Regions from separate parts of the Vibrio sp. R12-SG2-ISO1 genome, predicted to be linked through region 1. Evidence: predicted binding sites of a transcription regulator. Region 1 holds the regulator's gene; the other holds the start of a gene.
What was found. The regulator MetJ, encoded in region 1, represses methionine synthesis genes. The targets are predictions, from matches to a motif close to TTAGACNTNTANANGTCTAA.
Positions count from the first base shown of each region.

Region 2: the regulator MetJ is predicted to act here: its motif matches at 1,908-1,927, upstream of metN (methionine ABC transporter ATP-binding protein MetN).

Region 1 covers NZ_JCBDGO010000010.1:199,515-203,730, reverse strand. Annotated here, with positions in the region: gene AC6R10_RS10085 (bifunctional aspartate kinase/homoserine dehydrogenase II) at 1-1,184, opposite strand, end outside; gene AC6R10_RS10080 (O-succinylhomoserine (thiol)-lyase) at 1,184-2,350, opposite strand; gene metJ (met regulon transcriptional regulator MetJ) at 2,611-2,928, shown strand; gene AC6R10_RS10070 (malic enzyme-like NAD(P)-binding protein) at 3,042-4,216, opposite strand, start outside.
Region 2 covers NZ_JCBDGO010000008.1:515,606-519,821, reverse strand. Annotated here, with positions in the region: gene AC6R10_RS07785 (MetQ/NlpA family lipoprotein) at 1-72, opposite strand, end outside; gene AC6R10_RS07780 (methionine ABC transporter permease) at 101-778, opposite strand; gene metN (methionine ABC transporter ATP-binding protein MetN) at 768-1,802, opposite strand; gene gmhB (D-glycero-beta-D-manno-heptose 1,7-bisphosphate 7-phosphatase) at 2,103-2,654, shown strand; gene AC6R10_RS07765 (MliC family protein) at 2,728-3,060, shown strand; gene treR (trehalose operon repressor TreR) at 3,127-4,074, shown strand.

The sequences.
Region 1 (4,216 bases):
GTGACACCAGCGCCCACCGCAGCAACAAGGGCGTAGCCCTCTTTGAGTTTAATTTCTGCTGCGATGGCGGAATCTTGTAAGAAGCCTAAAGCGCCCCCTGCAATTTCCGAGGTATAAGCAAGGCGTAATGAGTGCTTATCCGCTTGGACTTCATAAGTTAAAGGTTCAAGTTGGGCGCGTTTCAAACTGCTCAGCACTTCTTTTTCCATGCGATTGAAATCATGGCCAGAGGCGAAGTTTAACTGAATCAACAACACGTCATTGAGTGAGGAGATGATCTTGGCACCACGCCCAGAGGCGAGGACGCGCTCAATGCGGCTAGAGCCAGATTCAGGGTCGTAACTGCAGCGCAAGTGTAAGTCCATCGTACTTTGAGCGACAGGCTGCAAGGTACGGCTATGCAGCACGGGGGCGGCAAGGCGTGCCAGTTCACTTGCTTCATCCAGTCGCAATAGGGGCAGAAGACAAGCATCACTGACAAGGCGAGGGTCTGCGCTGTATACGCCAGCAACGTCACTCCAAATCGTGACGCGACTGACCTCTGCGAGCGCGCCAATCACGGTGGCAGAGTAATCGGATCCGTTTCGGCCAAGCAGCACGGTTTGGCCTGCTTGGTTTTGCGCCATAAAGCCGGTAAACACCAGACGACGCTGTGAGTGTTGCGCCAAAATTTCCTTCAGTAGTGGGTAGGACTGACCACGATCCACTTCAGGTTGCGTGCCGGTTTCTGCCCGTAAGAAAGTGCGAGAGTCTTGCGCGATGGCTGGTAAACTCGCTTGATTCAATAGCGCGGCGAGCAGTCTTGAGGACCACATTTCACCGTGGCCAAGTACCGCAGCTCGCTCCACCTCGCTTAACGGGGCGCTTAATTCACCGAGGGTGGTGAACTCGTCTTTGAGCGTCGCCAGCATGTGCGCTTGTTCGTCGTCACTGTCAATCAAGGCTTCGATAAGCCCTGTTTGGAATTGTCGTACCGACTGCAACGCTTCATGGGCAAGACGGCCATCTTTATAGAGCGCTTCGGTAAATTCAATCAAATGATTGGTGGTTTTACCGGCCGCTGAGACAACGATCAGATCATCGCTGCCTGAGTATTCTTTGAGTATGGTGACTACCCGGCGGTAGCACTCCGGATCCGCTAAGCTGCTACCACCAAATTTATGCAGTTGACGCGATGTCGTCATTACGCGGACTCCTTCACACAGTTAAAGGCTTGTTTGAGATCGTCAATCAGGTCATCGGCATCTTCAAGACCGACAGACAGACGCAGCAGTTGCTGAGAGACACCCGCCTCGGCCAGCGCCGCTTCACCCATCGCACGGTGGGTCATTGACGCTGGGTGACAAATGAGGCTTTCTACGCCGCCTAGCGATTCTGCAAGCGAGAAGAGTTTCAACTCACCGACAAACTGTTTCAGTTCTTCAAAGCTGCCAGCGAACTCGAAGCTGAGCATAGAACCAAAGCCGGATTGTTGTTTCTTGGCGATGTCATGGCCAGGGTGATCCGGCAAGCTTGGGTGATAGATGCGGCCGACCAGTGACTCTGTTTTCAGAAAGTCGAGAATGTTTGCCGAGCTTTGTTCGTGCACCTTCATTCGTGCGCCCAACGTGCGGATGCCACGCAGCGTCATGTAGCTATCAAACGGCGTGCCGGTGGCCCCAATGCAGTTGCCCCACCAAGCCAGTTCTTCAGCGTGCGCTTTGGTTTTGGTGATCACCACGCCGCCAATCACATCGGAGTGACCGTTGATGTATTTGGTGGTTGAGTGAATAACGAAATCGGCACCCAGTTCGAGTGGCTTCTGGAAAATCGGGGTTAAGAAGGTATTGTCAACCGCGACCAGCGCGCCAACTTGTTTCGCTTGCTGGCAGACTTTCTCGATATCCACCACACGTACCAAAGGATTTGATGGCGTTTCCAACAGGATAAGCTTGGGTTTCTGGTTGATGGCGGCGGTCAAGGCTGCGTCATCGGATTGGTCGACAAACAACACGTTGAAGTCGCCCTTTTGCGCGCGGGTATTGAAGAGTCGATAGGTGCCACCGTAGCAATCGTGTGGCGCGATGATCAAATCGTCTGGACCGACAAACGCAGAGACCCAAAGGTTGAGCGCTGAGGTGCCACAATTGGTCACTACAGCGCCTTCTCCACCTTCTAACTCATACAGCGCCGTTTCAAGCAGGCCACGGTTCGGGTTACCAGAACGCGTGTAATCGTATTTCGGCACTTCACCAAACGCCGGAAAGCCATAATTGGTCGAGAGATAAATAGGGGGAACGACAGCGTGATGTTGGGTGTCTGACTCGATACCAGTACGTACCGCGATGGTGGCGGGTTTGCGCGTGCTCATAGCGTTTTCCTTGCGAACAGTAGTGACTTGTTTTAGGGAATGCGATATACCTGTTGCTTATCAGGTGTATCCGGCACCCAATGTGGTGTAATGCTGCGACACACTCACAGTTTGGGCCGATTCCACTCCTATCGCCAACCACTTTACTTCTCATTTTTTAAGACGTCAACACTTCTAGACGTCTATATGTCTTTGCTTGTAGCCATAAATACCGTTAAAATTGTGGTTTAAACACTCATACGCAAATATAAAGGTGCGCAATGGCAGACTGGAATGGCGAATACATTAGCCCATACGCAGAACACGGTAAGAAAAGTGAGCAAGTGAAAAAAATCACGGTCTCCATCCCACTTAAAGTCCTTAAGGTATTAACAGACGAGCGTACGCGCCGCCAGATCAACAACCTGCGTCATGCCACCAACAGTGAGTTGTTGTGTGAAGCGTTCTTGCACGCTTACACAGGTCAACCATTACCGACGGATGAAGATTTGCGTAAAGACCGTCCAGACGATATTCCCGCTGAAGTGAAAAAGCTGATGACGGAGATGGGGATTGAGTTTGAGGCGTTTGACGACTAACGCTCGCCCTGTTTTGCACCGAATTTGAATGCCAAAGCCGCTGACATCGTCAGCGGCTTTGTTGTTTTTGCTCAGCCAGAGACAAAGTCCGTGGCTGGCAGTGGGCGTCGAGATTACTCGATATCCATGTAATGGTCAGGCAGCTCAATGCGTGCCACCCCGGATTCTACCGCGGCTAACGCGACCGCTTTGGCGACGCGGGGGAGTAGTCTTGGGTCCATCGGTTTTGGAATAATGTAGTCTGGGCCAAACGAGAGTGAATCCACACCCGCGGCGGTCAGAACATTGGCAGGGACCTCTTCCTTCGCCAGTTGACGGATCGCTGCTACGGCAGCGAGCTTCATCTCATCGTTGATCTCGCTAGCACGTACATCCAGTGCGCCACGGAAAATAAACGGGAAGCAAAGTACGTTGTTGACTTGGTTCGGGTAGTCACTGCGACCTGTACCCATAATGAGGTCATTGCGTACATCATGAGCGAGCTCAGGTTTGATCTCAGGATCTGGGTTAGAGCAGGCAAACACGATGGGTTTGTCGGCCATCAATTTAAGATCATCTGGCGATAACAGGTTAGGACCAGAAACGCCAAGGAACAGATCGGCGCCTTCGATGACATCTTGCAGCGTACGTTTGTCGGTGTTGTTGGCAAACAGTTGTTTGTATTCGTTGAGATCATCACGTCGAGTGTGGATCACACCTTTGCGATCCAGCATGTAAATTTTCTCGCGCATCGCGCCGCACTTGATCAGCAGCTCCATACAAGCGATGGCTGCCGCACCGGCGCCCAGACAGACAATCACGGCGTCTTCCAGTTTTTTACCCTGTAGCTCAATAGCGTTGAGCATGCCAGCAGCTGTCACAATGGCGGTACCGTGTTGGTCATCATGGAAGACTGGCACATCACAGCGCTCAATTAATTGTTTTTCGATTTCAAAGCAGTCTGGCGCTTTGATGTCTTCTAAGTTGATGCCGCCAAAGGTATCCGCGATGTTGGCGACCGTGTCGACAAACTCATCGATGGTGCGGTGTTTGACTTCGATGTCGATGGAGTCCAAACCTGCAAAGCGTTTAAACAGCAGGGCTTTACCTTCCATCACGGGCTTTGATGCTAGTGGGCCAAGGTTACCTAGGCCAAGAATCGCTGTGCCGTTGGAGATCACTGCCACCATATTGCCTTTTGCAGTGTACTTATAGACATTATCGGGGTTTTGAGCGATCTCTCGTACAGGCTCGGCCACGCCTGGGCTGTAGGCGAGTGCGAGATCTTGCGCGGTTTCTGCTTGGGTGG
Region 2 (4,216 bases), on a different contig from region 1:
GCCACAACCAGACAGAACCAATGCAGATGCCGCAGCGGCAATCGCCAAAAGACCTTTAAGATTAAATTTCATGACCTTCTCCTTGTGAAAATCTTAATGTTTATCTGTGATCCACTCGGCGTACAATTGCATCGCCGATAGATTGAATAATTTGAACCAGTACGATGAGCATCACCACTGTCACAGCCATGATGACCACATCGTAGCGGTGGAATCCGTAACGTATCGCGACATCACCCAGACCGCCGCCGCCCACTGTACCCGCCATTGCTGAGTAGCTCACCAATGTCACCAAAGTGATGGTGACGGAGTTGACGATGGTCGGCATCGCTTCAGGAAGCAATACTTTACTGATGATTTGCATTGGCGTCGCACCCATAGATTGCGCAGCCTCGACCAAACCGCTTGGCACTTCCAGTAGTGCGCCTTCAATCAGGCGAGCGACGAATGGAATCGCACCAATCGTGAGCGGCACGATGGCGGCGGTGGTACCGATAAAAGTGCCCACCAACAGTTTCGTCACAGGGATGATGGCAACCATCAACACCAAAAACGGCACGGAGCGACCAATATTGACGATTGCGCCCAACACACCATTGAGTTTGGTGTTTTCTAGTAGGCCGCCTTTTTTGGTCGTGTGTAAGATAACGCCGAGAGGGATACCGACAGCAAAGCCCACGATACCCGCGACGGCGACCATGTAGAGGGTTTCCCACGTCGCGCCAATCAATAGCTTACTGTTAAGCTCGAGCCACTGTGAAATCGTGTTAAAGGACATAGCCAAGCACCTCTACCTTTACATTGTGTTCACGCAGAAATTCGATTGCTGCGTTGTCGTCTTGCTCATTACCAAATAGCTCGGCGACCATCATGCCGAATTTTACGCCACCGGCGTAATCTAAGTCTGAACTCAGAATGCTGACATCGATATTGAATTTACGCGCAATTTGGCTCATCAGCGGTGCATCGACGGTTGCGCCAGTGAATTCAAGGCGTACCAGAGGGTAGCTGCCTTCAACGCGGCTGCTTTGCAAGCGAGCCTCGTAATCTTCTGGGATCGACAAGTCGAGCGTAGAGCGAATAAATTGGTGCGCCAGCTCGGTTTTCGGGTGAGCAAAAATATCACCAACCGTGCCTTTCTCCACCAATTCACCACCACCGATGATCGCCACTTGGTGACAAATGCTTTTGACCACGTCCATCTCGTGAGTGATCAAAAGCATAGTAATGTTCAGCTTGCGGTTGATCTCTTTTAACAGCTCAAGAATCGATTGAGTGGTCGCGGGATCGAGCGCGCTGGTCGCTTCATCACACAGCAGCACTTTAGGGTCTGACGCGAGCGCACGAGCGATCGCAACACGTTGTTTCTGACCACCACTGAGGTTTGACGGGTAGCTCTCATGCTTATCTGCAAGGCCGACCAGTTTCAGTAGTTCGGTTACCTTAGTGGTGATGGCGTTTTTGTCTTTGCCCGCCAGTTCAAGTGGCAGTGCGACATTATCAAACACAGTGCGGGATGAAAGCAGATTAAAGTGCTGGAAAATCATACCGATATTGCGGCGTGCTTGGCTCAGCTGTGATTTAGACAGTGTCGTCAAATCAACACCATCAACCTTGATTGAACCTGAGGTGGGCGCTTCCAACATGTTCACGCAGCGAATCAGTGTACTTTTCCCTGCTCCAGAAGAGCCAATAACACCGAAAATCGTTCCTTGAGGAACCGTAAGGTTAATGTCTTTCAGCGCATGGATTTCCTTGCTGCCCTGATAAAACACCTTGTTGACTTGATTAATTTCAATCATCAGTTAACCCGCTTGCAAATAACTTGGTGAGAAGTCGATTATTTTGAACTACCTCTCATTTGGTAGACGATGCTATGGGTTTGCAGGTTTAGTGTCAATAGATATTTTTACGGCTAGACGTCCAAACGCCTTTTTTAACTCTCTTGTGCGGAGATTGTTTCGTCATGAGATAGATAAGAAAGAAATAACGCGGGCAAATGGCCTTATTCACAGGCGCTAAAGCGATAGCGCTCGCCTTGCTGCAATTCGCTCGTTTTAAGGTATAATTCGAGCCAAACACAGCAGACAGAGACACATATTTTGGCAAAACCAGCAGTCTTTCTAGATAGAGATGGCGTCATCAACGTTGACCACGGTTACGTGCATGATGAGCATGATTTCGAGTTTATCGATGGCGTATTTGAGGCGACGAAGCAACTCAAGCAGATGGGCTACCTATTGGTGCTGGTGACCAATCAGTCGGGTATAGCCCGTGGCAAGTTTAGCGAAGATCGCTTCTTGTCACTGACGCAATGGATGGATTGGAACTTTGTCGATCACGGTGTCGAGTTTGATGGCTTCTATTACTGTCCGCATCACCCTGATTATGGCGACGATCGAGATTGCGAATGTCGTAAGCCAAAGCCGGGGATGTTCCAGTCAGCGCAGCGCTTTCTCGATATCGATATGGCCAAATCGGTCATGGTCGGTGATAAGGCGCAAGATTTGATGGCGGCAGAGGCTGCTGGGGTAGGGCAGAAGATTTTGGTCCGCTCAGGCAAACCGGTGACCGAACAAGGTGAAGCGCTAGCAAGCGTGGTGCTTGATAGTCTTGCCGATGTGCCGCACTATCTAACAAATACCGTTAGCTAACAAAGACCGTTAACCAATAAAACCATTGACGGACAACGAACAGTCAAAGGCACAAACACTCAAGGAGTCGAGTATGAACAAGCATTTAGCCTTGTGGGCAGTCGCGGGATTGATGTTGGGCTGCGCGCAAAGCGAGCAGGCGAGCGCGCCAGTAAAGTTCCATACCTACCAGTGTGATGAGGGCAAGCAGTTTTCAGCCGCTTACCTTTCTGGTGAAGAGGCCGCACTGGTTAAAGTAGAGGGCAAATCGCTGCGTCTAACTCAGCTACCCTCAGGTTCGGGTAGCCGCTACGCGCTAATGGACGATGGCCAAGAAGTGACGCCGGCTGTCAATTTGGCAATTAAAGGCAACGAAGCGCGTTTGAACTATCAAGATCAGCGCTTTACCCAATGTGTCACTGATTAAATCCAAGTTACTGCACCTCAATAGCCAAGGCCTTCGCCTTGGCATGGCTTTTAATGACGTAGGAACATGAGCAAAAAACTCACCATTGTTGATATTGCCAAGCTGTCTGGCGTCGGAAAGTCGACCGTCTCACGTGTGCTGACCAATGACCCGAAAGTCAAACCGGAAACCCGCGCCAAAGTGGAGCGAGTGATTCAGGAGTCGGGTTATGTGCCGTCCAAATCGGCGCAATCGATGCGTGGTGGGCGACAAAAAGTGGTTGGGGTGATTATCTCTCGTCTTGACTCCCCTTCAGAAAACAGGGCGGTGAGCAGTATGCTTGCCGTCTTGTATCAACAAGGCTACGACGTGGTGATCATGGAGAGCCAGTTTGATCGCCGGATGACCAATGAACACTTAGAGGTGTTGAAAAGACGCAATGTGGATGGCGTTATCGTCTTTGGTTTTAGTGATTTGGACGTCGCGCGTCTAGCGCAGTGGCAGGCGCGCTGTGTGGTGATCGCGATGGAGACGGACGCTGTCTCTTCGATCAACTACGACAACCAAGGCGTCATCACGCACGCGCTCAATCACCTCCATCAACGTGCGTGCCGAAATATCGCGTTTATCGGCGTCGATCCCAGTGATAAAACCACAGGTAAACTGCGTTTGGACGCCTACTTGAGCTGGTGTGAGCACAACCAGATCGCTCCTTGCTATCAAACCGGTCAGCTCAGTCATGACAGTGCTTACGCGTTGGTGGATAAGGTGTTGTCAGAGCGCACCGACGCGATTGTGTGTGCCAGTGACACCTTAGCACTTGGCGTCATCAAGCGTTTGCAAGAGCTCGGTCGTGACTCTGTCAACGTGACAGGCGTAGGCGGCAGCGAGCTGCTCTCTTTCCTATTTCCGAATGTCTTTAGTATCGACCCTGGTTACGCTCAAGCGGGTGAAAAAGCGGCTAACGTATTGATCAATAAGATCAATGGTAGTTCTGATCAGGTGCACATCACTCAACAACCCATCCAAATTTAACTATCTGAATCCGTTGGCAATTTCTTATTTAGTGTGATCATTTTCAATTTATGGGACTGTTCCCGTTTTAATGTCATGCGCTTTTTGGGATTATAATGTCGAATTTATGGGAATGTTCCCATTAATATAATAACAATCAAAC